Regions from separate parts of the Paenibacillus sp. FSL L8-0641 genome, predicted to be linked through region 2. Evidence: predicted binding sites of a transcription regulator. Region 2 holds the regulator's gene; the other holds the start of a gene.
The links. Region 2 encodes CtsR, which represses protease genes until heat stress. Its sites were predicted from a motif close to ATGGTCAATAAAGGTCAAACA; they were not measured.

Region 1: clpP (ATP-dependent Clp endopeptidase proteolytic subunit ClpP) is a predicted target of CtsR. The motif match lies at 6,861-6,881, and genes of this name have one in related genera.

The regions. Positions count from the first base shown of each region.
Region 1 covers NZ_JBBOUW010000001.1:205,068-220,313, reverse strand. The annotation lists gene eno (phosphopyruvate hydratase) at 1-570, opposite strand, end outside; gene gpmI (2,3-bisphosphoglycerate-independent phosphoglycerate mutase) at 634-2,178, opposite strand; gene tpiA (triose-phosphate isomerase) at 2,180-2,932, opposite strand; gene MKY16_RS00960 (phosphoglycerate kinase) at 2,992-4,173, opposite strand; gene gap (type I glyceraldehyde-3-phosphate dehydrogenase) at 4,297-5,307, opposite strand; gene MKY16_RS00950 (sugar-binding transcriptional regulator) at 5,402-6,439, opposite strand; tRNA gene MKY16_RS00945 (tRNA-Arg) at 6,709-6,783, shown strand; gene clpP (ATP-dependent Clp endopeptidase proteolytic subunit ClpP) at 6,994-7,590, shown strand; gene MKY16_RS00935 (PdaC/SigV domain-containing protein) at 7,718-8,824, opposite strand; gene MKY16_RS00930 (SIMPL domain-containing protein) at 9,066-9,827, opposite strand; gene MKY16_RS00925 (HPr family phosphocarrier protein) at 10,099-10,368, opposite strand; gene whiA (DNA-binding protein WhiA) at 10,505-11,449, opposite strand; gene MKY16_RS00915 (gluconeogenesis factor YvcK family protein) at 11,455-12,441, opposite strand; gene rapZ (RNase adapter RapZ) at 12,454-13,353, opposite strand; gene MKY16_RS00905 (ROK family glucokinase) at 13,419-14,369, opposite strand; gene trxB (thioredoxin-disulfide reductase) at 14,662-15,246, opposite strand, start outside.
Region 2 covers NZ_JBBOUW010000001.1:4,845,270-4,860,515, reverse strand. The annotation lists rRNA gene MKY16_RS22060 (23S ribosomal RNA) at 1-232, shown strand, start outside; rRNA gene rrf (5S ribosomal RNA) at 384-500, shown strand; gene MKY16_RS22050 (GNAT family N-acetyltransferase) at 665-1,852, shown strand; gene MKY16_RS22045 (CtsR family transcriptional regulator) at 2,390-2,854, shown strand; gene MKY16_RS22040 (UvrB/UvrC motif-containing protein) at 2,924-3,448, shown strand; gene MKY16_RS22035 (protein arginine kinase) at 3,477-4,541, shown strand; gene clpC (ATP-dependent protease ATP-binding subunit ClpC) at 4,586-7,030, shown strand; gene radA (DNA repair protein RadA) at 7,271-8,644, shown strand; gene disA (DNA integrity scanning diadenylate cyclase DisA) at 8,657-9,733, shown strand; gene pssA (CDP-diacylglycerol--serine O-phosphatidyltransferase) at 9,788-10,534, shown strand; gene MKY16_RS22010 (PIN/TRAM domain-containing protein) at 10,720-11,805, shown strand; gene ispD (2-C-methyl-D-erythritol 4-phosphate cytidylyltransferase) at 11,876-12,574, shown strand; gene ispF (2-C-methyl-D-erythritol 2,4-cyclodiphosphate synthase) at 12,571-13,047, shown strand; gene gltX (glutamate--tRNA ligase) at 13,087-14,547, shown strand; gene cysE (serine O-acetyltransferase) at 15,035-15,246, shown strand, end outside.

The sequences.
Region 1 (15,246 bases), 4.6 Mb from region 2:
TTTCAGGTTGTGGAAGATTTCTGCGCCTACACGCAGAGCTTCTTTAAATGTAGGAGCGCCTACAGGCAGAACCATGAACTCTTGTACGTCAACGTTATTGTCGGCATGAGCGCCACCGTTAACGATGTTCATCATTGGTACTGGCAATTGTTTAGCATTGAATCCGCCTAGGTAAGTGTACAGTGGCAAGCCCAGAGCTTCAGCAGCAGCGCGAGCTACAGCCATGGATACTGCCAGAATTGCGTTTGCACCCAATTTACCTTTGTTATGTGTACCATCCAATTTGATCATCAGCGTGTCGATTTCTACTTGGTTCACAGCATCCAAGCCGATTACTTCAGGAGCAATAATTTCGTTCACGTTTTTAACAGCTTGCAGAACGCCTTTACCCAGGTAACGGGATTTGTCGTTATCACGAAGTTCTACAGCTTCGTGAGCGCCTGTGGAGGCACCGGAAGGAACGATAGCACTACCGATAGCACCGGATTCCAGATATACTTCAACTTCAACCGTAGGGTTACCACGGGAGTCGAGGACTTCGCGAGCGTACACGTCAGAAATAATAGTCATTTGTACTTAATCTCCTTTGTGAATCATGATTTATTGGTCAAGCCTATACTTATTAAATCAAGCTTACTTGCGGGATGCAATCATAGATTTTCCTGTCATTTCCGCAGGTTGCGGAAGTTGCATCAAATCCAGAAGCGTTGGAGCTACGTCAGCCAATATTCCATGCTCACGCAAAACGATATTTTCGTCAGTCAAAATGAACGGAACCGGATTCGTTGTGTGAGCTGTGAACGGACGTCCCTGCTCATCAATTTCCATATCCGCGTTACCATGGTCGGCAATGATAATAACCACGCCACCTTTGGCTTTAACCGCATCTACAACACGTCCAACACATTCATCCGTCGTCTCTACCGCCTTAATCGTTGGCTCCAGCATACCGGAGTGTCCAACCATATCCGGATTGGCAAAGTTCAGGATAATCGCATCATGCTTGTCGGCTTCGATTTCCTTAACAGCAGCATCCGCTACTTCATACGCACTCATTTCCGGCTGCAAGTCATATGTAGCCACTTTAGGCGAGTTGATCAAAATACGAGTTTCGCCAGGAAGCTCCACATCACGTCCGCCACTGAAAAAGAAAGTAACGTGCGGATATTTTTCAGTCTCGGCAATACGCAATTGCTTCTTGTTGTTTTGAACCAACACTTCACCAAACGTGTTATCCAGATTTTTCGGTTCGTAAGCTACAAAGCCCTCAACCGTTTCGCTGAACAACGTCAGGCAAACAAAGTGCAAATCTTTAGGCCATTTCGGGCCACGGTCAAAACCACGGAAGTCCGCGTTTGTAAATACCTGAGACAGTTGAATCGCACGGTCAGGACGGAAGTTGAGGAAGATAACAGAGTCATTGCTTTCGACCAGCCCTACAGGACTTCCGTCAGCCTTCACAATAACAGTTGGCTCCACAAATTCGTCGAACACTGATTTTTCATACGATTCTTTCAATGCTTCCATTGGATCTGTGTATTGAGGTCCTTCTCCGTATACGATTGCACGGTAAGATTTCTCTACACGTTCCCAACGTTTGTCGCGGTCCATAGCATAATAGCGTCCTTGTACAGTCGCAATTTTACCTACGCCCACTTCTTGAATTTTAGCGATCAGCTGCTGCATGAAGCCTACGCCGCTGTCTGGCATAACGTCGCGTCCATCCATGAAAGCATGAATGTACACTTCTGTTAGGCCTTCTTTTTTCGCCAAGTCCAGCATAGCGAACAGATGGCTGATATGGCTATGCACGCCGCCGTCGGACAGAAGTCCGTACAGGTGAAGTTTCGTGTTGTTCTTCTTGGCATGTTGCACTGCTTTAACCAGTGTTTCATTGTCGTAGAATTCACCTTCACGGATGGACTTCGAAATACGAGTCAAGTCTTGATATACGATACGGCCTGCGCCGATGTTCAAGTGACCCACTTCAGAGTTACCCATTTGTCCTTCCGGCAAACCTACTGCTTCGCCAGAAGCCGTCAGCGTCGTATGAGGATACTGTTGTAAATACCGGTCGTAATTCGGTTTGTTGGCCTGTGCAACCGCATTGCCTTCCACGGTGTCACGCAGTCCGAACCCGTCCATAATAATTAAAGCTACCGGTTTTGGTGCTGTCATCTTACTTCGCCCCCTCAACAAGCGCGATGTACGACGCCGGTTGAAGACTGGCACCGCCCACGAGCGCGCCGTCGATATCGCTTTGACCCAGGTACTCAGTAACATTTTCAGGTTTTACACTACCACCATACTGAATACGTACAGCATTTGCTGTATTTTCATCATACAGCTCTTTAATCAGACTGCGGATATAGGAAATCACTTCATTCGCATCCTGCGAAGTGGAGGATTTGCCTGTTCCGATGGCCCAGATTGGCTCATAAGCAACAACTACTTGTGCAGCCTGATCCTTAGCCAAACCAGCAAAAGCTGCTACAGTTTGCACTTTTACAACTTCTTTGGTTTGTCCAGCTTCACGATCTTCCAGCTTTTCGCCTACACATACGATTGGAGTCAGGTCATGACGGAATGCCGCATGAACCTTTTTGTTCACCGTTTCGTCTGTTTCATTAAAATATTCACGACGTTCGGAGTGTCCGATCACAACGTAGTCTACGCCCAGATCTTTCAGCATTCCGCCGCTAATTTCACCTGTAAATGCACCATCTTCTGCAAAGTGCAGGTTTTGTGCGCCAATTTTAATAGACGTGCCTTTTACTGCTTCAACCAGAGCAGGAAGATTCGTAAATGGTGCGCAAATCACGCTTTCCACTCCTGCAACCTCTGCTTTGCCTTTGATCTCTTCGATGAAAGTTTTAGCTTCTGGTACGGTTTTAAACATCTTCCAGTTACCCGCGATAATCGGTGTTCTCAATGGTTTCAACTCCTAACTATTAGGTGCCCTAAAGCTTTATTCACGCATAGTGCGTTTGATTATTTATCGTTCAGTGCAACAACACCCGGAAGTGCTTTGCCTTCCATAAATTCCAGAGATGCGCCGCCGCCAGTGGAAATATGATCCATCTTGTCAGCCAAGTGGAATTTTTCAGCCGCAGCCGCAGAATCACCGCCACCAATGATGGTGTATGCTTCAGTTGTTGCGCAAGCTTCCGCTACTTCACGAGTACCACCAGCGAAAGGCTCGATTTCAAATACGCCCATTGGTCCGTTCCATACAACCAGTTTGGAGTTTTTGATTACATCTGCATAGATTTTACGTGTTTTCGGTCCAATGTCCACGCCTTCCCAAGCTGCAGGAATGCCGTCGATATCCACAATGTCTGTGTTCGCCGTAGCGCTGAAATCGTCAGACACAACAATATCTACCGGAAGATAGAAGTTTTTGCCGAGTTTCTTCGCTTTTTCGATAAATCCAAGAGCTACGTCCAGTTTGGATTCATCCAGCAAAGATTGACCCACTTCATAACCTTGAGCTTTGAAGAATGTATAAGTCAAACCGCCACCAATGATTACGTTATCTGCAATGTTCAGCAGGTTGTCGATCACGTCGATTTTGTCTTTTACTTTGGAACCGCCGATAATGGCTGTAAAAGGACGATCTGGATTCGACAGAGCTTTACCAATAACAGACAATTCTTTTTCCATCAGCAGGCCGGAAACAGCCGGAAGAATATGAGCGATACCTTCAGTGGAAGCATGAGCACGGTGTGCTGCGCCGAATGCGTCATTCACGAAAACGTCAGCCAATTCAGCAAATTGCTTCGCCAACTCAGGATCATTCTTTTCTTCTCCTGCATAGAAACGTACATTTTCAAGCAACAGCACGTCGCCGTTTTGCAGTTCAGCCACTTTCGCTTTAACAGCTTCGCCTACCGCTTCGTCCACTTTAACTACTGGCTTTTTCAGCAGTTCAGACAAACGTACGCCAACAGGAGTCAGACGCATGGATTCAACAACCTGACCTTTTGGACGTCCAAAGTGACTCGCCAAAATAACTTTTGCACCTTTTTCAATCAGGTAGTTAATGGTTGGCAAGGTTTCACGAATACGCTTGTCATCTGTAATTTTACCGTCTTCAACCGGAACGTTAAAATCTACACGAACAAACACCCGTTTTCCATTCAGTTCTATATCACGTACGCTCTTTTTGTTCATCTCCATATTCCTCCGCACCCTTATAATTTTACGAAACAGGAATTCAAGGCACATTTTGATATATAAAGAGCGGAAACAATAACCTGTTTCCGCTCTATGATGTTGCTAATAAGAAAGTTCTTATTATTTAGCCAGTTTAGCGAAGTATTCCAACGTGCGGATCAATTGTGCAGTGTAGGACATTTCGTTGTCATACCAAGCTACAGTTTTCACCAGTTGTTTGTCGCCGACAGTCAGAACTTTAGTTTGAGTTGCATCGAACAAAGAACCGAAAGTGAGGCCTTTGATGTCGGAAGAAACGATTTGATCTTCAGTGTATCCATAAGTTTCAGGATCGGAAGCTTCTTTCATCGCTGCGTTGATTTCTTCAGCAGTTACGTTTTTCTCCAGAACTGTTACCAACTCAGTCAGGGAACCTGTAGGTACTGGAACACGTTGAGCCGCGCCATCCAATTTACCTTTCAACTCAGGGATAACCAAACCGATTGCTTTAGCAGCACCAGTTGTGTTAGGAATGATGTTTTCAGCTGCTGCACGAGCACGACGGAAGTCACCTTTAGCATGTGGAGCATCCAAAGTGTTTTGGTCGCCAGTGTAAGCATGAATTGTAGTCATCAAACCTTCAACGATACCAAATTTATCTTGCAGTGTTTTAGCCATAGGAGCCAGGCAGTTCGTTGTGCAAGAAGCACCAGAGATTACAGTTTCAGTTCCATCCAGAATTTCATGGTTTACGTTGTAAACGACAGTTTTCATGTCGCCAGTAGCTGGAGCGGAGATAACAACTTTTTTAGCGCCGCCTTTCAAATGTTTCTCAGCAGCTTCTTTAGTTGTGAAGAAACCTGTGCATTCCAGAACGATGTCTACACCCAGGTCTCCCCAAGGGAGTTCTTCAGGGTTGCGGTTAGCCAAAACTTTAACTTCTTTACCGTTTACTTTGAAGAAGCCATCATGTACTTCTACTTGTCCTTGGAAATTACCTTGTGTTGTATCATATTTCAACAAATGTGCCAACATTTTGGAATCTGTCAAGTCATTGATTGCTACTACTTCAATACCTTCCACGTTTTGAATCCGACGGAAAGCAAGGCGTCCAATACGTCCGAAACCATTAATACCAACTTTAACTGTCATGAGTGAGTTCCTCCCAAAGTTCGTTTAGTTTAGTTTTATATATTCAAGACAGACCCGAAAGCCTGTCAAGACAACACGATTCATAAATCCTATATTAATCATTTAAATAACGACTTACAATCTCAACAGCAGCGCCTTCGTCGGTGACTAGAATGTCTTCTTGCCCGAAACGCAGTACCGCATGAATAGCGGCCGCCTTGTTCTTGCCTCCAGCTACACCTAGAACCGTATCGGTACGCCTAATGTCCTCCAATCGGAGTCCAAGCGTCAGCATTCTGTGAACAACGACGCCATCTTCGTTAAAATAATAACCAAACGATTCGGCTACCGCCCCTTCACTGCTGATCTGGGCAAAGGTTTCGGGATCAAGTTTACGTCTATGTGCCATCGCTATGGCGTTGCCTATCCCGTGAATGATGATACGACTCTCGCGAATCAGGCTCAATATATCCTGAATGTTCGTATCTTCAAGCAAGGAGTTGTAAGCATGATTGCTGAGCAAATCCGGTACATGGAGCAGACGGTATTGAGCGCCGACCTTGCGAGCCATTGTGGAAGCAATTGTGTTGGCCTGCATTTCCATGCTTTCTCCCAAACCCCCGCGTGCCGGTACAAACCACCCACCCTTAAGGGGGCCATTAGAAGGCAATGCCAGTTGTTCCGCCACGTCTGCAATCGTCGTGCCACCTGTTACAGCGACCACATCCTCGTCGTCCATAACACTTAGCAACGCTTTTGCTCCAGCGCGCCCCAGCTCCTGCTTTGTTAACGGAGAAACATCCGAATCCCCTGGAACGACAACCACCTTCCTCAAACCATAGGCTTGACGAATCTGGTCCTCCAATTGGGACAGGCCGAACAAGTTGTTCGCAATCGGCTCCAGCTGTTCCAGCAGATCCAGTCCTGCTTTGCTCACCTTCATGCCTACACTCTCAATCTCAATTAGCCCCTGAGCTTTAAGAAGATCGGTTTCGGCGCGCAACACGCGCTCGGTCATGTTCAGTGAAGCTGCCAGTGTTCTGCGTCCAACAACATCGGACAGCATAATCTGATGCAGGATCGTGTACCTTTTTTTCAAAACATCCATGAGGTCGGGCAGAAGCTGCTTCTGTATTTCTAATATCTTTCGCATGCTTTCCACTCCCGCACACTTCTAAGTTCTGTCTCTAATGCTCTATCTCTAACTGGTCTTAAAACGTCCCGGGATAACTTTTTAAGTCCCACGTATATCTTAACCAATATTTGCTCCATATGCAAGTCTATCTGAACCTATATTTCTCAACCATTTGTCTGAATATGCGCATTTAATAAAAGCTTGCAATTCACTGCTGTATATCATATAATCATCTTTGTTTCCAATTAGCTGTTTAATTAGTTAGTTGTTTGCATTGAATCAACTATGCGCCCGTGGTCCAACGGATATGACGTAGGCCTCCGGAGCCTGAGATCGAGGTTCGATTCCTCGCGGGCGCGCCATTTTAAATGAACGCTTAAATGCTTCTATATAATGTTTTAACCAATAAGAGCGCTGAGGGCTCTTTTTTTTAATCATTAGTTTGACTTTCTTTGACTTTTTGTTTGAAATTGTTTATCATGTGGTTAATACGCTAACAGTTTATAAATAAGGGACGTGTACTCGGCATGTCCACCAAATCCACTAACGATATTTAAGGGAGGTTTTTTGACGTGAGCTATGTTCCTATGGTAGTAGAACAAAGTAACCGCGGCGAACGCGCCTATGACATTTATTCCAGACTGTTAAAGGATCGCATTATTTTGTTAGGCTCGGACGTCAATGACGTTGTAGCCAACTCTATAATTGCGCAAATGCTGTTTTTGGCTGCCGAAGATCCTGAAAAAGATATTCACTTGTATATTAACAGTCCTGGCGGTTCCATTACAGCTGGTATGGCCATTTTCGATACGATGCAATACATTAAACCTGATGTATCTACGATTTGTGTAGGTATGGCGGCTTCCATGGGCGCGTTCTTGCTGAATGCAGGCGCCAAAGGTAAACGTTTCGCTTTGCCAAACAGTGAAATTATGATTCACCAACCTCTGGGTGGTGCACAAGGCCAGGCAACGGATATCGAAATCCGCGCACGCCGCATTCTGAAAATGCGTGATAAACTGAACCGCATTCTCGCAGATCGCACAGGCCAACCACTGGAACGTATTGAAAAAGATACAGACCGTGACTACTTCATGTCTGCTGATGATGCCAAAGAATACGGTATTATTGATAAAGTGCTAACTAGCTCCTCTCCAGAAGGTGTATAAGAGAAAAAATTTGCCTCTCAATAGCTGGTAAATGAAAAAGCTGCTCCGGATGTTATTATCCGGTAGGCAGCTTTTTTGCTTTATTGTTTTTTAGAGTATAGACAGTCCAACTTACTCATTTCTACTATTAAATCTGTCCCGCAAAAGGCTTTCCGCCTTGAGGCAGCAGTTGACCGAACGAGTAGGTAAACTCCGGAATTCCATACGCGTATGGCGCATAATCATACAAATCAAACACGATTGTTACTCCACTGTTCGTCACATAAAAATTCTGATCTGCCGCCAACTCTTTAAATTTACCGAATCCTTCACCAGCCTGAAGCGCATCGATTTTTTTCTTCAAATCAGCATTGAGGAACTTTTTGTAATTTGGATTCGCCTTCAATACGTCAGACAACTGCAGCAGTTTACCATCAGCGAGCGAGAACGTATATCCTTTACGTACCGTCATTCCATGTGCGCCACCCATATACGAGTAATCCTGCATAATCACACTTAGAATACCGTCCTTGTTATAGGCAATTGCAAAATCATTTTCGAAATCATATGGTCTTTCTGTTGTAGCCTCTCCCTCAGCCACCATCTTTTTGCCTGCTGCCAATATACCCTCTGCATGCTTTTTAAGCACATGGTTAATGGCCTGCTCTGCCTCAGGATTCAGCTGGCTGCCGCTGATTTGCGGATACTTAACTTTGTAAGATACCTTCGCATTACTCGAAGCTGGAAGTGTTTGAGACGCAATTGTGATCGGGTTTAGCTGACTTTTACTTAGCGTTACTGTCTTCTGAGCTGCGTTCCATTGAGCATCTATGCCTAGATAGTCTTTCAACAGACTCATAGGAATGTATAGCTTCCCAGCGATCTGTTTGGCATCCATACTACGTGTATTGATTCCATTGACGTTGACGTAGGCATCCGAGGAAGAAGCCATAATGTAAAGTTTATTGTACCCGCTACCTACGGTATAGGTCGTTGCTTTCGCATCATAGCTTACTGGAATCCCCAAGCTGTCACGCAGTGCGGCCACCGGAATCATTGTACTCCCGTTCACTTGAACACCTTTAGCGGGCAACGTTTTACCATTCCATTGGATAGTGATTCCTGGTTGCTGTGTTGCCGCTTGCTGCTGTTTAATCGATGCTGCCTGGATATATGAAACGGGAACAGCTGCGACTCCTGCTAAAATCCCTGCTGCCAGCAGTGCTGAACCCCATTTTTTCGTATGCTTATTCATATTAAGTATTCCTCCTGTTATTATTTCTGTATTGTCTATGTGTAAATAATCACTTTACTTATTATATCTATACCCCATTGTATGTAGTTTACAATCTGTACACTCCCCGATTTCAATCTGTACACCTAGTAACCCTTAGCTATGACAGACTCATTACAAAAAGGTTTCGGTATACAAAAAAAGCCAGCAAGCCAGCCTGCGCATGATGCAGGCCGCTTGTGGCTTCGTTTGATGATCTATATTAGTTCATTTCGTATTGAGCCGACACCTGAACTTTCACTGTTACTTGCCCCGATTGTATCTCTGTCCCGCTACCTGCTAAATCCATGAGCGATTTTGACATGGCATTTTCACGTTGTGTAAAGACTTGTGCTTCTCCGCCATCTACCGTCACATTCACAAGAGCACCTAATCCGCGTTTGGCCGCTTTAGCTACAGCACTAGCTTTAGATTGTGCGCTTCCCAATGCTTTAGTAATGGCTTCTTCCTCATAAGTCGAAGGATCTTCCACGGAAAAACGAATATTATCTACGTTATTGGCTCCGGACTTGGTCGCCTCATCCAACAACTGACCTATTTTATCCAAATCGCGGTATTTAACGGAAATTGTATGGTTGGCAGTGTAGCCTTTGAGCTTCTGCCCTTCTTTTTCGTTATAGGTGTAGTTAGGCTGTACATAAAACTGGCTGGTCTGAATGTCATCTCCGCTGATGCTCCACTTTTCTTTCAGCAGTTGTGTAACCTTGTTCAATTTTGTAGCATTAGCTTTTTGAGCAGCGGCTGCCGTATTCCCTTCCGATTGTACACCGATAGAGAGATAAGCAATATTGGGCTTTGCCAATACTTCCCCGCTTCCAGTCACATTAATTACACCGTTTACCGTCGAAGCTGTTGACGCAGCATAAGCACGATCTGCCCCTGTCCATAATCCTCCTGCTACTCCCCCTGCTATTAATGCACCTGTGAGAACTGCTGTGGCTACTGTTTTTGTCCAAAGTCTCATTGAATTCAACCTCTTTCTAGTAAATGTTTGTACCTTCCAGACGGAAAAGACGGAAAAAGGTTGCAGCCAAGCGTACAAATTTCCGAAACAGAGCATGACCACGAGGATTTTCATTATTTATAGTTTGAACTTAATACGGCCTCTATATCCAATAAATCCACAATAAAACAGTTAGCTGAGGAGTGTTCGAAGGATTTTTTTCTGGATATAAAAAAAGCCCCAAAGGGGCTTTTCACTAAGATCATACACTATATTACAAGCAATTCTTTGTTTATTGATTTTCCAGCTCTACCTTACTAACCAGACTTACTAAAGCGTTTACAGCCTGTTCGGCATCCGCACCTTCAGCACTAATATTGATTTCAGTACCTGTGCTGATGGCAAGACTCATAATACCCATGATGCTCTTGGCATTAACCTTTTTGTCATCTTTTTCCACAAAAATCTCAGATGAATATTTATTCGCTTCCTGTACGAACAACGCAGCAGGTCTGGCGTGCAGTCCTGTTTTCAAACGTACGACTACCGGATGTTTTGACATGTCAGCTTACCCCCTCATCAAATAAATCTGGACACTACTTACTCCATTTTATTTATCACATTATAACATTAACCCGGGACAGACACTAGAAAAAAAACTAAAAAAACTGGGGCTAAAAGCCCCACCAACATTCTTTTTACGGAATCAGGCCATTTTCGCCCCTGATTTTGTCAGCCATCTCATCAATTTTGCGAAGCCGATGATTTACACCCGATTTACTCACGACCCCTTTGAGCATTTCCCCGACTTCTTTCAAATTCAAATCGGGATGAGCGAGCCGAACTTCTGCCACTTCACGCAGTTTATCCGGCAAGGTCTCCAAGCCAACTTCTCTCTCCAGCAACTTAATATTCTCAATTTGCCGGACAGCAGCTCCAATTGTCTTGTTCAAATTAGCCGTTTCACAATTGACAATACGATTCACGGAATTGCGCATATCGCGCATAATGCGTACATCTTCAAATTTGAACAAGGCTTGATGCGCCCCAATGATGCTAAGCAGCTCAATGATCTTCTCGCCTTCCTTGATGTAGAGAATAAAACCCTTTTTTCGCTCAATACAGCGAGCATTTAGATGAAACTCATTCGCAAGATCAACGAGTGCCTGACAATGCTCCTCATACATCGAAGAAATTTCAAGGTGGTAAGATGATCCTTCAGGATTGTTGACAGAGCCACCTGCCATAAAGGCGCCCCGTAAATAAGCTCTCTTACAACAGTTTTTCCGAACAATATCCCGATTAATCCCGTCAGTGAACAAGAAACCTTCTGAGACGATATAAAGATCCTTTAGCAGTTGTTGCACATCATTAGGAATACGGACAATGTACACATTATTTTTTTTCAAGCGCATTTTTTTCCGTACAAGCAGTTCGATATGAAGTTGAAAATGCTTCTTGATCAAGGAGTAAATCCGCCTTGCAATCGCGGCATTTTCTGTGGACACGTCCAATATCACCCTTTTATTCGACAGTTGTACGGATCCGAGCATACGTATGAGCGCAGATAGTTCCGCTTTCTCACAGCAGGACTGGCTTTCAATCATCGTAAGCTCTTTTTTCGTTTGTGCCGCAAAGGACAAGGGACTCACCTCCTTCTTAATATCCAGTTTTGTACCAATTGGTAAATATGCTGGCTCAATTTGTCTGCATCATGCCGTAAATACGTGCGGAACAGAACTAATGTATCTGCCACCACTTTATATCCCCGGTCGGTCAGCTCGCCCATGTCTACTTGAACTGGCTTGGCTCCCTGCTCGGCATACATTTCCTGTACTTGGGGTGGAATTTCTCCGTTATTTACAATGACATAGTCGAAGAGATGATGCCCTACATGCTCAAAAATAGCTTGCAGATGGTCTCCTACTGTATAGCCATCGGTTTCACCAGGCTGGGTCATAACGTTACAGACAAATATTTTGATAGCGTCTGATTTCACTACAGCTTCAGCGAGTTTAGGTACAAGCAAATTCGGTAATATGCTGGTATATAGACTGCCGGGGCCAATCAAAATCGCATCAGCTTCATTAATGGCCTCTACAGCCTCAGGCAACGGCTCCACGTGAGTCGGTTCAAGAAAGACGCGTTTGATTCGTCCGCCCGCTTCTGGGATCTTGGACTCTCCGGTAATCACCGTGCCATCCTCCATTTCGGCGCTTAGCACAACGCCTTCCTCGGCTGCTGGCAGCACACGTCCCCGGACAGCAAATACACGGCTAAGCTCACGCACCGCCGTTACAAAATCTCCCGATATATCGGTCATCGCTGCTAAAATCAGATTGCCCAGACTATGGCCTGACAATCCTGATCCCGCACCGAAACGGTATTTCAGCATATCTGACATCACTGGTTCCACGTCAGCCAAGGCAGTCAGCACATTGCGAATATCCCCTGGGGGGGGCATCTGCAGCTCACTGCGCAAAATCCCGGAACTTCCGCCATCGTCAGCGACTGTAACAATAGCCGTAATATCTAGCGGCTTTTGCTTTAAGCCCCGCAGCATGACGGACAAGCCGGTTCCGCCGCCCATAACAACTATACGTGGGCGCTCCCGTTGTGATCCGGTCTCTTTCATGATTTCACCTCATTAATGCCGGTCCCGATCAGCATCCCGATGCGAAACAGAAACAGATTCTGTCTCGCTGGCACCCAGCATTTTTCCTAAATACTCCGATATTGCAACAGAACGATGCTTACCGCCAGTACAGCCAATGCCGATAATGACCTGGCTTTTGCCTTCTTTGCGATATTGCGGAATCAAAAAGTGTAACATATCCAGCAACTTGGTCAAGAATGCCTGAGTCTCGGGCCATTTCATGACATAATCATATACATCGCTATCCTGTCCAGTGTGGGGACGTAGTTGATCCACATAGTGGGGATTAGGCAGGAAGCGCACATCGAATATAAGATCGGCATCAATGGGAATACCATACTTGAAGCCAAAAGAAGTAATGTTCACGGAAAGCATACTGCTCTCCAGATGAGAAAATCGTGAAATAATCCTTGCCTTTAAAGTTGCAGGCTTCATCACACTTGTGTCAATAACCTGTGTAGCCGAGCTTTTTAGTTCTTCCAACATCTTGCGCTCCAACCGAATCCCATCCAAAGGCATACCGTCTGGAGCCAGCGGATGACGTCTACGACTTTCCTTATACCGCTGTACGAGAACGCCATCATTCGCATTTAAGAATAAAATTTCACAATGAATCGTAAAATGATCTTTAATATAATTCAACGATTCCGACAAGGCAGTGAAAAATTCTCGTCCGCGTAAATCAATGACGAGTGCAACCTTGCCTATTTTACCATTAGACTGCTCAATCAACTCTGCAAATTTGGGAATCAGTACAGGGGGCAAATTATCAACACAGAAGAAGCCCAAGTCTTCCAGGCTCTGAACCGCAATGGTCTTCCCTGCGCCTGACATCCCCGTAATAATAATGAGCGTTGCCCACGGCGCAGCATTTTTTAGGTTATCTGTCATATGGACTTCCCTCTCCTTTTGCTTCTTCGCTCTATGCCAGTACCCGTATTATCAGTAACCTGTGGTCAGGAGCGTAGCAGCAACCCTGCAGCCCCTACAACACCCGCGTCATTGCCTAACACCGCTGGTACGATATATACACCCTTTTGAAGCGGTTCAGGTGCCAGCTTCGCGTATACGCGACGCATCTCTTCAAACAAAAAGTCGCCTGCTTTAGAAACACCGCCGCCTATAATAAACAACTCTGGATTAAGCACAGCGGCAACCGCTGCCATGGATTTCCCCAAATAAAAGGCAGCCCGGTTCACGATACGCAGTGCGACTTCATCCCCGGCTTTAGCAGCATCAAATACTTCCTTGGCGGCAATGTGATCCTCCAGCGCCAGAGAGGTCCGGTCGCCACGTTCCACAGCATCCTTGGCCATACGAATGATGCCTGTTGCAGAAGATACAGTTTCCAAGCAACCCATTTTGCCGCATCCACACTGAATTGCCTCCAGATCAGGTACGACGCTGATATGACCAATTTCCCCGGCCATGCCTGAAGAACCTTGGTATATTCTACCGTTTATAATAATACCGCCACCTACTCCTGTTCCCAGGGTATAGCATACGCAGTTTTCGATGCCTTTGCCTGCACCAGCCCAAGCCTCACCTAGCGCAGCAACATTCGCATCATTGTCTATTTTCACAGGCTTGCCAATCCGGTTCTCTAGGAGCGCACGGATCGGTACGTCACGAAAGCCAATATTAGGAGCGAGGACAATAATACCATCACGAACATTCGTAAAACCTGCAACGCCTGCACCGACACCCTTGAGTTGATCCCACTCATAAGGAGATTCCTCAACAATGTGCCGCACATATTTTTCGATATTACCAATGACAACATCTACACCTTTATCGGTTTCGGTTGGTCCCTCGTATGTGTGCAAAAGCTGTCCGTTCTCATTACAAATGCCTACTTTAATCGCTGTACCGCCCAAATCGACACCCACATAGATACTTTCAGACATGTTCCAAGCCACCTTTATGTTTACTTAAAAACCTGGTATGAAATATATGCTTATAATTCCTACTTCATAATAGTAATCCTACGTTCCAACTATAATTGAAGCCCTCGTTACGGTCAAGGACACTTCCTTGTTGAAAAGTGTACGATTAGAGGAACTTTTAACCTTATGCACCCATAAAAAGGAGAAAGCCCGTGCAAACGCAGCAGGCTTTCTCTTCCTGAACAAAAGATGTGGCATAACAGAGATTTCCTTCGCTCTCCCGTTAGCCTTTTTGTGTACTATAGACACGCTTTTATTGATCCAGTGTTTCGCTCCAGTCGTGAACAGCACTGCCTTCGAGATATTTCTCGCAGTCCATAGCCGCCATACAGCCCGTTCCCGCAGCCGTAATCGCTTGACGGTAACGATTATCCTGTACGTCCCCACAGGCAAAAACTCCGGGGATGTTCGTTTCCGTTGTGCCTGGCTTCACTACAATATAGCCGTGTTCATCCGTATGGATTTGTCCGTTCAGGAAACCTGTATTCGGTGTATGCCCGATGGCTACGAACACGCCATCTACCTCAATCAGCTCATCCTGATTGGTCTCATTATTGTGTACCTTCAAACCCTTTAAACCAGATTCTCCCGTCACAACTTCCAGAGGAGTCCGGTTTAATGCCCAATGTACTTTTTCGTTCTCACGCGCGCGATCCTGCATAATTTTGGATGCCCGCAACTCATCGCGACGATGGACCAAGGTTACACTGGAAGCAAAACGGGTCAAGAAGCTCGCTTCCTCCATGGCTGAATCGCCACCGCCAACCACGACAATCTTTTTCCCGCGGAAAAAGAAGCCATCGCAAGTTGCGCAAGTGCTGACTCCGCGACCTACATT
Region 2 (15,246 bases):
AGAGGACCGGGATGGACGTACCGCTGGTGTACCAGTTGTTCCGCCAGGAGCACCGCTGGGTAGCTATGTACGGAAGGGATAAGCGCTGAAAGCATCTAAGCGTGAAGCCCCCCTCAAGATGAGATTTCCCAGTATGTAAGACCCCTTGAAGACGACGAGGTAGATAGGTTGGGGGTGGAAGTGCAGTAATGCATGGAGCTGACCAATACTAATCGGTCGAGGGCTTATCCTAAGATAAAACGCAAATAAGTTTCGGATCCAGTTTTCAGGGTGTAACCTTGAAGGTATGTACAAGTGACATACAACAAGCGCATGGCTATTTGTTCACACGATATGTGATGAAGCGAATAACCTTACGGAAGAATTTGCGTAGCAAATTCATGTTTGGTGGCGATAGCGGAGGGGTTCCACACGTACCCATCCCGAACACGACCGTTAAGCCCTCCAGCGCCGATGGTACTTGGACCGCAGGGTCCTGGGAGAGTAGGACGTCGCCAAGCAAAAGTGAAAAGGATGATAATCTCAATGAGATTATCATCCTTTTTTTATGCATTTTTAGATGGCCACCTGCTTCTAAGGTTGACAGAGAGAATGGGGTTTGCCACACTCTAAGTGTGTAATCTTTTTTATGGATGTCCAAGTATACGAGCGAGGTGATGAAGATATGGAGATCAGACAATTACAGCGTGAGGAATTTGAAGCGGCTATTGAATTATCTCAATATGCTTTTCAGTTTACAATGTCCCTAGAGGATCTGGAAAAGGCCAAGAAGAAATTCAAACCAGAACAAATATGGGGAATATTCGACGGACATGACTTAAATGCTAAACTGACTTTGTTACCGCTTCAGGTATACATAAACGGTCAGGTTTTTGATATGGGGGGCATTGCTGGTGTGGCGACGTGGCCAGAAAAGCGTCGCGGAGGCATGGTATCACGTTTATTGACGCATGCACTTGAAGAGATGAAGTCTGCGGGACAAAGCCTTTCTTTTTTGCATCCATTCTCCTTTGCCTTCTACCGTAAATTTGGATGGGAAACGTATACAGAGTACAAAAAATACGTCATTCCCATTGATAAATTCCCTGCAAAACTTAAAACAGAAGGTACAGTCAAACGCGATATCAAGGATATTTCAGAACTGGACCAAGTGTATCAAGCGTATGCCTCTCGTTATAATGGCACGCTGGTACGAGATAAGGAATGGTGGCAAGAGCGGATTTTAAATGAGAACTATCGAACTGCGGTATATTACTCAGAAACAGGCATTCCGCAAGGATATGCACTATACAAAATTGAAGATAAACAGTTGAATTGTGATGAGTTGGTATATGAAAATGAGACGGTTCGTCGGGCTTTATGGACTTATTTTGCAAATCATGACTCAATGATAGCCAAAGGTAAATTTATTTACGTTCCAGCAGATGACAATTTGCCATTTTTACTCGATGATCCACGGATTCAACAGGAAACTGTGCCTTATTTTATGGGACGTATTGTGGATGCAGCTGCTTTTGTAGAAAGATACCCTTTTGAACAGCTTGAAGAGGAAACAAGTTTAACCTTAAATCTGACAGATCGGTATGCTCCATGGAATGATGGATTATGGAGATTAACGATTACTACGGAGGGGCAAGGACATCTGGAGAGAGTGGATATAAGCAATTCATCTGAAAACGCCATAGTAGCTGACTTGAAACTTGGGATTCAGTCACTGACGACTCTGATGCTTGGCTATCAGCAGGCTGATGATCTGTATAAGTGGGAGCGGATTGAAGGGAGTAGTGAGTCTGTGTCTGCCCTTAAACGCGTAATACCAGTAAATCAAACGTTTTTATTAGATTTTTTCTGATAAAGGCCTATTTAGATCTTTTAAGCTCATCTTTCAGAGAATATAACTTGTGTGGTTATCATTATTTTCAAAACTCTTTCTGTAATGGGAAGAGTTTTTTTATGGTATTGTATAAAACATAATTAGATTGCGAAAAATGGTATTGACCCCTTGGCAAAAATGAATAATGTGCTATAATGTGAATATAGTCAAAGAAAGTCAAAGTCAATCAAACCTAGTGTGATTCTGTAAAAGTATTATGCTGATGGATTGGCCGTATGAAGTAATTTCGATAGTAAAGAAGCAAACGAGGATTGAAATGATTTGCGTATAGTTAGGAGCTGACTCTTATGAACATAAGAGAAGTGTATGATTAATCGCAAATAAAGGCCACACTAGAGACAAAACGGTACATTTCAATGAATGTAGAACAGGCAATAGCCTAAATACAGCTTAGATTCGTGACTTTACCGTTTGGTTAAGTTCAATATACGGCGGACTCTGTGGAGCGTGAAATGTACTTGAATACTTGCGTTTCCGTTAGTGGAGGATGATGAAATGCGCAATGTTTCCGATATTATTGAACAATATTTGAAGAGTATATTGCTGGAAAGTCCCCAAGGTTTAGTGGAGATTCAGCGTAATGATCTGGCTGACCGCTTTTCCTGCGTGCCGTCGCAAATTAATTATGTAATTAGCACCCGGTTTACGCTGGAAAAAGGCTATGTGGTGGAAAGTAAACGCGGTGGTGGAGGCTACATTCGTATTCAGCGAATTCAGCTACCCGCACAGCATGCCATCCATACACATCTTCATCAGAGCATCGGGGAGGAAATTAGCCAATCAGCAGCAGAAGGACTGATTTATCAGTTAGAGGAAGCCCATTTTTTAAGCAAAAGGGAAGCTAATCTAATGAAGGCTGCTTTATCGAGGGATACATTATTACTGAAGCTTCCCTATCGTGATCAACTGCGAGCAAGATTGCTTAAGGCTATGCTGATCTCATTGCTGGCGACCAAATAATGTGTGAATAGAGACTAATTTTTGGATGTAGGGTGGGTATTAAATCCTGACATTGAAGGAGGTGCTTTTATGCTGTGCCAAGAATGTAATATGCGGCCGGCAACTTTGCATTTCACCAAAATTGTGAATGGCGAAAAGACAGAGTTTCATATTTGTGAGACGTGTGCGAAGGAAAAAGGGGAGATGATCCCTGGAACACCTAACGGCTTTTCAATTCATAGCTTGCTGTCGGGGATGTTGGATTTTGACTCCAGTACAAAGAGCCAGTCACCAGGCCACAGTGGTCCGCAGAACCTGCAATGCAAGGATTGTGGCATGACCTATGCACAGTTTAGTAAGCTGGGACGTTTCGGATGCCCGTCGTGCTATCAATATTTTGATAATCGTCTGGACCCTCTGTTCAAGCGTGTGCATGGCAGTACGAATCATGTTGGTAAAGTTCCGGTTCGCACTGGTGGCCGACTGAAGGTTAAACGGCAAATTGACGATTTGAAAAAAGAGATGCAACAGCATATTGTACAGGAAGAGTTTGAATCAGCTGCTGAGCTTAGGGATCAAATCAGAGAGCTTGAAAAAGAAATGACTGAAGAGTAAAGTTTGTGAAGAGTAGGAGGGATGCGTAATGCCCAATGTTCGGTTTACGGAGAAGCCGCTAAGTGACTGGATGCGTGGTGATGCTGCGGATTCGGAGATTGTCATTAGCAGCCGGGTAAGAATTGCGCGTAACTTGCAGCATCTGCCTTTTCCCATGCTTGCTACCAATCAGCAGTCGGCAGAAGCACTTCAGCGCTTGACGGATATCCTTCAGTATGATGATTTAGGCGGTTTTGGTACTTTTCATACGTTGAAAATATCCGAGTTGGATGAGATCGACAAGAAGGTGCTGGTTGAGAAGCATTTGATTAGTCCTAATTTGGCGAACGAATCTCGTAACGGTGCTGTCTTAATTAGCGATGATGAATCGGTTAGTGTTATGATAAACGAAGAGGATCATCTGCGTATCCAGTGCTTATATCCGGGATGTCAGGTTAGAGAAGCTTGGGAACGCGCTATGGTTATTGATGATGCATTTGAAGCGCATGTTGATTATGCATTTGATGATCGGAGAGGTTTTCTAACCAGTTGTCCAACGAATGTCGGCACAGGTATGAGAGCTTCGGTGATGATGCATTTGCCCGCATTAGTCATGACTCATCAAATCAATCGTATATTGTCTGCTGTTTCACAGGTAGGTCTTACAGTTCGCGGCATTTACGGTGAAGGCAGCGAAGCGGTCGGAAATTTGTTTCAGGTGTCTAATCAGATTACACTGGGACAAACCGAAGCGGAGATTATTGAGAATCTACATGGCGTGGTGCTACAAATTATTGAGCACGAGCGTTCTGCCAGAGAAAGGCTAATGAATGAATCTATGCTGCGAATTACAGATCGGGTGATGCGTTCATTCGGTATTTTGTCGTATGCAGCAGTATTGGATTCCAAGGAGGCTGCACAGCGGCTGTCTGATGTACGTCTTGGCGTAGATTTGGGGATTTTGGAGCGTCCTTCCACCGCAGCGATGAATGAGCTGAATGTGATGACACAACCCGGGTTCCTGCAAAAAAGCTTTGGGGATAAAATGAATACCGAAGAGCGCGATATGTACCGGGCGAAGCTGATCCGGCAAAAATTAGGCACAACCCTTTAATATATAAAATGATCTGAAATACACACTGTGGAGGTGCAGGATATATGATGTTTGGAAGATTTACGGAACGTGCACAGAAAGTGCTTGCTTTGGCTCAGGAAGAAGCAGTTCGATTGGGACACAACAACATTGGTACAGAGCACATTTTGCTAGGCCTCATTCGTGAAGGTGAAGGAATAGCAGCGAAAGCCTTAATCGGTTTGGGCCTGGGACTGGAAAAAATCCAGGATGAAGTGGAAACGTTGATTGGACGCGGTCAAGAGCAACCTACGAACATTGCCTATACTCCACGTGCCAAAAAAGTCATCGAACTGTCTATGGATGAAGCCCGCAAACTGGGCCATACCTATGTAGGTACAGAACATATTTTGCTTGGTCTTATTCGTGAAGGCGAAGGCGTAGCAGCACGCGTACTGAACAACCTGGGCATCAGTCTGAACAAAGCGCGTCAGCAAGTGCTTCAATTGCTCGGCAGCAGCGAGGCTGTTTCCAGCCATCACGGTGCTCCAGCTAATGTCAGCACGCCAACCCTGGACAGTCTGGCACGCGATCTGACGGCATCTGCGAAGGAAAACAACCTGGACCCTGTTATTGGGCGTAGCAAGGAAATTGAACGCGTAATTCAGGTGCTCAGCCGCCGTACAAAGAACAATCCGGTTCTGATTGGTGAGCCTGGGGTAGGTAAAACGGCGATTGCCGAAGGATTGGCTCAAAAAATCATAGCGAATGAGATTCCCGAAACATTGCGCGACAAGCGCGTAATGACACTGGATATGGGCTCTGTGGTAGCAGGCACCAAGTATCGTGGCGAATTCGAGGATCGTTTGAAAAAAATTATGGACGAGATTCGTCAAGCGGGTAATATCGTGTTGTTCATTGATGAGCTGCATACGCTGATTGGTGCTGGTGGAGCGGAAGGCGCAATTGATGCGTCCAACATCCTGAAACCTGCTCTAGCACGTGGCGAGCTGCAATGCATCGGTGCGACCACGCTGGATGAATACCGCAAATATATTGAGAAAGATGCTGCTTTGGAGCGTCGCTTTCAACCCATTACAGTGGATCAACCTTCTCCAGAAGAGGCGATTCAAATTCTGTATGGTCTGCGTGACCGTTACGAAGCGCATCACCGTGTAAAGATCACAGATGAGGCTATTGAAGCAGCCGTAAAATTGTCAGATCGTTATATCACTGATCGCTTCCTGCCAGATAAGGCTATTGACCTTATTGATGAAGCGGGCTCCAAAGTAAGACTGAATTCTTACACTGTACCGCCAAACCTGAAACAGCTGGAAAACCGTCTGGAAGATATCCGGAAGGAAAAGGATTCAGCGGTACAAAGTCAGGAGTTTGAAAAAGCGGCAGCCCTGCGTGATACAGAGCAAAAAATCCGTGAAGAGCTAGACGTGACCAAAAACCAATGGAAAGAACAACAGGGTCGTACAGATTCTGAAGTTACACCAGAGGATATCGCTCAAGTCGTTGCAATCTGGACAGGTGTTCCAGTCAGCAAGCTGAAAGAGGAAGAAACACACCGCTTGTTGAATATGGAAGAGTTGCTGCATGAGCGGGTAATCGGACAGGACGAAGCAGTTAAGGCAGTAAGCCGGGCGATTCGCCGGGCACGTGCCGGACTGAAAGATCCGAAGCGTCCAATTGGGTCCTTTATTTTCCTCGGTCCAACTGGGGTGGGTAAAACAGAGTTGGCACGCGCCTTGGCTGAATCCATGTTTGGAGATGAAAATGCGGTTATCCGTATTGATATGTCTGAATATATGGAGAAACACTCCACGTCCCGTCTGGTAGGAGCGCCTCCAGGGTACGTTGGATATGAGGAAGGCGGTCAACTGACCGAGAAGGTACGTCGTAAGCCTTACTCTGTTGTATTGCTGGATGAAATTGAAAAAGCACACCCAGAAGTATTCAATATTCTTCTGCAAGTTCTGGAAGATGGTCGTCTAACAGATTCCAAAGGTCGTGTCGTCGATTTCCGTAACACACTCATCATCCTAACATCTAATGTTGGTGCACAGGCTATTAAACGTAACTCCACGCTTGGTTTTACAGCTGTAGTAGACGCTGGGGCGGATTATGATAATATGAAGGGCAAAGTGATGGATGAATTGAAGAAAAGCTTCCGTCCTGAGTTCTTGAACCGGATTGATGAAATTATCGTTTTCCATTCTCTCGAAGAAAAACATATTGCTGAAATTGTGTCACTCATGTCTGAGGAGCTGCGTAAACGCCTGAATGAGTATGAGGTTGACTTCGAGTTGACAGACAACGCTAAAAAATTCCTTGCGAAGGAAGGCTTTGATCCAGCGTATGGTGCGCGTCCATTGCGTCGTGCAATCCAGAAGCATATCGAAGATCGCCTGTCCGAGGAATTGTTGACTGGCAACATTACTAAAGGTGACTCTCTCTTCATTGATGAGGAGAACGGTACATTGACTGTAACCAAAAAGGGTAATGTATCTGCCAAGTCCTAAAGCAGTTTACTAAATAAACAGTAGAAAAGGGTGTCTCGCAGGCTGGAAAGCTATTGCGAAGGCACCCTTTTTGTGTATAAAACACGGTGAAAAGGTTGGGTAAATGCTTTGGGAAAGTTTGTGATATTGCTTTACGTCCGCCAAGCTTCAATGGTAAACTTTTATTGTTACAGCTCTTTCTGGGTTGTATGAACATAAATTTGACATCATCGTCGTCAATAAGGAGCCAGGGAACAAAGTATGGCTAAAGTGAAAACTAAATTTTCCTGTACGGAATGTGGTTATGAATCGCCCAAATGGTACGGGAAATGTCCTGGATGCCAGGCATGGAATTCCATGGTCGAAGAAACGGAAAGCGTTGTAAAAACTCAAGGAATGGGGTCTTCCCTTCTTACTCATAGCACAAAAGACAAGCCACTCCCTATTATAGAGGTGGAGAGCGGTAAAGAAGCACGAATTTTGACGGGAATTGGCGAATTGAATCGAGTACTCGGTGGAGGTGTGGTGCCGGGTTCACTCGTTTTGGTGGGCGGTGATCCGGGAATCGGTAAATCTACGCTTATGCTGCAAACATCTAATGAGCTGGCTTTAACTGGTTTAAAGGTGCTGTACGTGTCTGGTGAGGAATCTGTCCGTCAAACGAAACTACGTGCAGATCGACTCGGTGCCTTGTCCCCCAGCCTATACGTATTATGTGAGACGAATTTGGAGACGATTGAAGAAGCGGTGGACAGCTTGAAGCCGGAGTTTTTGGTCATCGACTCGATACAGACTGTATATTTGCCTGAGGTGACGAGTGCACCAGGTAGTGTGGCTCAGGTGCGGGAATGTACTTCACGCTTTATGCGAATTGCCAAGGGGCTAGGTATTGCTACGGTACTGGTAGGGCATGTGACCAAGGAAGGTGCCATTGCAGGTCCGCGTTTGTTGGAACATATGGTTGATTGTGTGCTTTATTTTGAAGGAGAGCGTCATCATACGTATCGGCTTTTGCGTGCAGTTAAAAATCGTTTTGGTTCTACAAATGAGATTGGTATTTTTGAAATGGCTGAAAGCGGTTTGCGTGAGGTATCCAATCCTTCCGAGTTGTTTCTGTCTGAACGCCCACTAGGGGTGGCGGGTTCTACTGTTGTAGCCAGTATGGAAGGAACCCGGCCTGTATTGGTTGAACTGCAAGCATTGATTGCAGCTACGCATTTTCCATCTCCACGCCGGATGGGCACAGGAGTCGATCATCATCGAATGGGATTAATCATAGCCGTGCTAGAAAAGCGGATGGGCATGTTTTTGCAAAACCAGGACGCTTATCTCAACGTAGCCGGAGGTGTAAAGTTGGATGAACCGGCGGTAGATTTGGCTATAGCTGTGAGTATTGCTTCCAGCTTTAGAGATGCTCCTACCAAGCCGTACGATGTGATTTTTGGCGAGGTGGGACTGACAGGTGAGGTGCGTGCGGTATCCCGAGCAGAACAGCGAGTACGAGAAGCGGAGAAACTAGGTTTCAAACGGGTGATCATGCCAGAGAAAAGCTTGAAGGGCTGGACACATCCGAAAGGGATACAAATTATAGGAGTAGGAACGGTAGCAGATGCACTGGCAGCCGCATTAGATTAGGGGGCATTGAGAATGAAAGAAGCGAGCCAACTGGATAAAATGAACGATTTGCTGCGGCTTGTGGCACCGGGAACTCCCTTTCGCGACGGATTAGAAAACGTTTTGCGTGCCAAAACGGGTGCTCTTCTGGTCGTTGGCTATAGCCCAGAAGTTATGGAAGTCGTGGATGGCGGTTTCTCCATTAATTGTGATTTTTCGCCGAACTATTTGTATGAGTTGGCTAAAATGGACGGCGCAATCATATTAAGCGAGGATTTAAAACGAATTTTATATGCTAATACGCAACTGATTCCTGACTCCTCGATTTCGTCGATTGAAACAGGAATTCGGCACCGGACGGCAGAACGAGTTGCTAAGCAAACTGGTAAACTAGTGGTGTCTATTTCCCAGCGGCGTAATATTATTACCTTGTATCAGGGGACATTACGGTATGCGCTCAAGGAAATCGGGGTTATTTTAACGAAAGCCAATCAGGCTATTCAGACGTTAGAAAAATATAGATCTGTGTTGGGGCAAGCCTCTACGAATTTGACAGCATCTGAATTTGAAGAGCTGGTTACCATGCCGGAGGTCGTTAATGTCATCCAACGGATCGAAATGGTGCTGCGCATCAAAATGGAGATCAAACGATTTATTAACGAGCTCGGAAATGAGGGCCGTCTAATTAGTATGCAGATGGAAGAGCTTGTCAGCAATATTGAGGAAGAAGCATGGTTGTTGTATAAGGATTATGCCAAAGACGATAGCGACGAAAAGATTCGTGAAATTATATTGGGACTCAAACGTTCTACGGACGACGAATTATTGGATGTGAATCATATTGTACGTTTACTAGGCTACCCTTCTTCAGCTGCGACATCAGAGGAGTATATTGCTGCACGCGGCTATCGGGTACTGAACAAGATACCGCGTTTACCGAATGTGATTATTCATAATCTGGTAGAGCGGTTTGGACGTTTTCCACATGTCATCACAGCAACGATAGAAGAACTGGATGAAGTGGATGGTATTGGAGAGGTTCGTGCGCGTACGATTAAAGAAGGTCTTAAACGTTTGCAGGAACAAGTTTTCATTGACAGGCAAATGTAAATGTAATACAGTGAAAGGATTATAATGGAACAATTCATACATTGAGGTGAAGAGATGATTACCAAATCAATTCCGAACTTGTGTACCTTAGGTAACTTGTTTCTCGGAATGATCGCCATTTTATTGGCTGTAGACGGAAAATACAGTCTTGCCGCTATTATGGTTATTGTCGCCATGTTGTTGGACGGACTGGATGGAAGAATGGCCCGGGTCCTGAATGCCCAAAGCGAATTCGGTAAAGAACTGGACTCCTTATCAGATATGATATCTTTTGGTGTTGCTCCCGCAGTTATTATGTACATGGTTGCTTTTCATGATGCGAATTCGGCTCTCGCTTGGACGGTTACTGCCATTTTCCCGATGTGCGGAGCGTTGCGTTTGGCTCGATTTAACGTACGTCCTGGTGTACCAGGTTATTTTACGGGTCTACCAATTCCGGCAGCAGGTGGCGTATTAGCCACTTTGTCCTTATTCCATAACGATATTTCTTTGTTATACATGTCGATTGCCATGTTGCTGGTCTCTTATTTGATGGTCAGCTCCATGAAATATCCAAATTTTAAAAAGGTTGGCCTCCCGAAAAAAGCAATTTGGGTGGCTCCATGGGTCGTAATTGCAGCGGTGGTGTTGGCTGTTAAATTCCCTGACCAGCTGTCGAAGCTGATTTTTGTGCCACTGGTGCTGTATGCATTGTATGGTATGAAGCTGAACATTCGTAAACTATCACGCAGACGTGGGCGTGATCGGGATCGTTCCAGTCAGGAAGAACAGGACGATCAATATCGTCATTCACAGCGGTAGTATCAAGCAAGTATAAGCATTTATTTCCTTGAATTATTTCAAGGAGATAAATGCTTTTTTTATGCATAAAAAGTGAAAACACAGGGTTAGTTATGTGGGAAATGGATCATACTGGTAAGAGAAATGCTATGTATCCAATAAATAGCAGACTAATGAAAAGAAAATAAAGGAGGTATAGAGATTCAATGTGGAGAAAGGCTATTTTAACTTTTACAGGATTGTGCGGAGCATGGTTTGGCTATACGTTATACCAGCGGGTAGGGGGCATTGTATCGTGGATGCCAGAATGGTTGAGTGATGGGTCTTTACCGGGAATGGTTGTTTGGATGATGGCGGGAGCAGTGTTATTTATGGCCGGGTGCTCATTCGCAGGAGCATCCGTGGCGAACCGGTTGCAACAGGGCATTGAAGGCTTGGTACGAATTCCGATGAACGAGATGATGGCAGGTGTGATTGGTTTAGCGGTGGGATTGATACTTTCCTTAGCAGTCTATCCGCTTTTTTCATGGTTGGGGGCCCCGGGTCAACTTATCCAGACGGCTGTTACCGTGATATGTGGATATGTGGGATTAATGGTTGGACTAGAAAAGCGGGACGAGCTGTCATCCTTTTGGAGTTCTGGCTTTTTTGGTCGGGGAACGGGTGCAGAAGAACGCAAGCTGGAGGAACATAAAATTTTGGACACCAGCGTCATTATAGATGGGCGTATTGCAGATATCTGCAAGACAGGTTTTATTGAAGGAACGATTGTGATTCCTGAATTTGTGTTAGAGGAGCTTCAGCATATTGCAGATTCATCAGATTTACTTAAGCGTAATCGTGGACGACGGGGCCTGGATATTTTGAATAAAATCCAAAAAGAGCTGGATGTGAATGTGCTCATTTACGAAGGTGATTTTGAGGAAATTTCAGAGGTTGACAGTAAGTTGGTCAAGCTGGCAAAGGTGTTACAGGGTAAAGTTGTAACTAACGATTTTAACCTGAATAAAGTATGCGAACTGCAAGGTGTATCAGTGCTGAATATTAACGATTTGGCGAATGCAGTGAAGCCTGTCGTACTGCCCGGTGAGGAAATTATGGTGCAGATTATTAAAGACGGCAAGGAGCATGGGCAGGGTGTAGCCTATCTGGATGATGGTACGATGATTGTTGTGGAAGGCGGACGTGACTATATTGGCTCTCTTATGGAGGTGCTGGTCACGAGTGTACTTCAGACCTCGGCCGGACGTATGATCTTTGCCAAACCGAAATTATTGGAAAAAGCTCAATAAACGCGGTATGATGAAGTAGATGTGTTATCATACGGATCGTCCAAGTGCGATCAGGGCAGGAGTTATTTGAATGAACAATCGGGTAGGAGTTGTCATTGTGGCAGCAGGGCGCGGCTCCCGTATGGGGACGCAGGAGAGCAAGCAATTTCTGCTTTTGCGGGACAAGCCCATCTTCATACATACACTTGAAATATTCGCAGCTATGCCCGAAGTGGATGAAATGGTGATGGTGACTGGGACAGCAGATGTGGAACGCTGCCGAGATTGGATTCATCAATACAAAATCGGTAAAAATGTACGGGTGGTGGCTGGTGGCAGTGAACGCCAGCATTCGGTCTATCGCGGTCTGCGCCACTTACAAGCGGATTGGGTGATGGTGCATGATGGTGTGCGTCCACTCATTCAACCTGAGCTTGTACGTTCATGCCTTGAGGCAGCCCAGCGTACTGGTGCTTCTGTAGCGGCAGTACCTGTAAAGGATACGGTCAAGCAAGTGAACGGGGATGGTATCATTACAGCAACGCCGGATCGCCGAAGTCTGTGGAGTATTCAAACGCCACAGACTTTTCGTCTTTCCGATCTGCTGCGAGCCTATGAGGAAGCGGAGCAGTCGAGATTCTTGGGAACAGATGATTCTATGCTGATAGAGCGGCTAGGCATTCCGGTTACTGTCGTTCAAGGCAGCTATAAGAACATCAAAATTACTACACCGGAGGATTTGGATATGGCGGCGCTATGGGTGAAAACAGAGGGAGAGGATATCAAATGATCAGAGTGGGACAAGGATTTGACGTCCACCAGCTGGTGGAAGGAAGGCCATGCATCATCGGAGGTGTGAATATTCCGTATGAAAAAGGTTTATTGGGCCATTCCGATGCAGACGTACTGCTGCATGCCATTAGCGATGCTATCCTGGGCGCGCTTGGCTTGGGAGACATCGGGAAGCATTTTCCAGATAATGACCCAGAATTTAAGGATGCTGACAGTCTTAAGCTACTGGAGCATGTGTGGGGGCTAGCTAAAGAGCGAGGATATCGCCTGGGGAATATCGATTCTACGATTATCGCACAAAAGCCCAAAATGGCATCGTATATTCCGCAGATGAATGAAGTCATCGCTCGGGCGCTGGAAGCAGAGGAGCTATCCCAGGTGAACGTCAAGGCGACCACGACAGAGCAACTCGGGTTTCCCGGCCGGGGTGAAGGAATCGCGGCTCAATCGGTTGTCTGTCTTATCAAGTAAATGCTATCATCTTGAGTAATTCAATTTGGAGGAGATTATATGAGCACGGAAGTTCGTGTACGTTATGCACCAAGCCCTACAGGGCATCTGCACATTGGAAATGCCAGAACGGCATTATTTAATTATTTGTTTGCCCGCAATCAAGGTGGGAAATTTATTATTCGTATCGAAGACACAGATGTGAAGCGCAATATTGAGGGCGGAGAAGAAAGCCAACTTAAATATTTGAAATGGTTGGGTATGGACTGGGATGAGAGCGTAGACGTGGGAGGAGAGTTTGGACCTTATCGTCAGACTGAACGCTTGGACATATATAAAACATACTGGCAGGATTTGCTGGATCGTGGTTTGGCTTACCGCTGTTACTGCACTGAAGAAGAGCTGGAGCGCGAGCGTGAAGAGCAGACGGCACGTGGGGAGACACCGCGCTATTCTGGAAAACATCGTGATCTAACAGAAGAACAGTGCCAGGCATTTGAAGCAGAGGGCCGTGTACCAAGTATTCGTTTTCGTGTACCGGAAGATCGTGAATATACGTTTGACGATATCGTTAAAGGACAAATTACGTTCAATTCCAAGGAAAGCGGCGATTTTGTTATCGTCAAAAAAGACGGTATTCCGACATATAACTTCGCTGTAGCAGTTGACGATTATTTGATGAAAATATCGCATGTACTACGGGGCGAAGACCATGTTTCCAATACACCGCGGCAGTTGATGATCTTTGAAGCTCTCGGGTGGGAACCGCCACGCTTCGGTCATATGACGCTGATTGTAGGTGAGGATCACAAAAAGCTCAGTAAACGTAACGAATCCATTATTCAGTTTATGGAGCAGTATGACAAGTTGGGCTATTTGCCAGAAGCTATATTCAACTTCATCGCACTGCTGGGTTGGTCCCCAGAAGGCGAAGAAGAGATCTATGATCGGGAACAACTGATTTCGATTTTCGATCCTAATCGTTTGTCCAAAAGTCCAGCTGTGTTTGATACAAATAAGCTTGCTTATTTGAACAATCACTATATTAAAAAGGCTGATCCTGAGCGAATTGCCAGCATGGCGATTCCACATCTCCAGACAGCGGGGCTGTTGCCTACTGAGCTGTCTGCGGAACAACTGGATTGGGCTAAGGCCCTTGTTCGCTTATACCAGGAACAGATGACATCTGCGTCCGATATTGTAACGTTGTCTGAGTTGTTTTTCCGTTCACATCTGGAACTGGATGCTGAAGCAGCAGCTGTATTGGCCGAAGAGCAGGTTCCTGAGGTACTTAGAGCTTTTGCAGGTAAAGTTGAAACGAGTGAGGAATTTACAGCTCCACAAATGGCTAAGCTGATCAAAGAAGTTCAAAAGGAAACCGGTTTTAAGGGGAAACAATTATTCATGCCGATTCGTGTGGCTCTTACAGGCCAAACGCATGGACGGGATCTGAATGAAACTATCTTTTTGCTTGGACGTGACAAGGTACTGGATCGTCTCAAGGCACAAATTAAAGGCTGATATTTCTTGTCAATTTGTTGTCTTTTCGCTATAATGACTCCATTGATACGGATTGATATTTACGTGTAAAGGCTGCGAACAGGAGAAGTACACTGCATAAGGGCATCTGCCAGAGAGGACGGTCGAGGGGAAACCCCAGGCTGAGAGCCGTCCAGTTGACCTGCGGAGGAAATGCGCCTGGGAGCCGTGCGCCCGAACCCTCATTAGCATCAAATGCTGATGTGACAAGGGCGTGCCGATTCGTTCCCGTTACAGGACGCCAAAGACGGATTATCTGCTTTTTATGCAGCAGATATGTTCGAAAGCAGAGTGGGACCACGTTCATGCGTCTCTGCAGCTTAGGCTGCGGAGGCGCTTTTTCTTTTTTATCAGACTCAGACTCGTTATAGATAGAAAAATGTCGAAGAGTGCTGGTGGATGCGAAAATTGGCGGAACGTGAAGTGTTGTGATGATGCGGCAAGGATATGAAGGGAATAGGAGGGCGACATGTTCAGACATTTCAAATCCGACATTCAGACTGTTTTGGATAATGATCCGGCCGCCCGGAGTAAGCTGGAGGTCATTTTTACGTATTCCGGTGTTCATGCCCTTTGGGCACACCGAATCGCACATTGGTTTTATTTGCGAAACTGGTGTACTCTAGCCCGTGTTATATCCCAGGTATCAAGGTTTATGACAGGCATTGAAATTCATCCTGG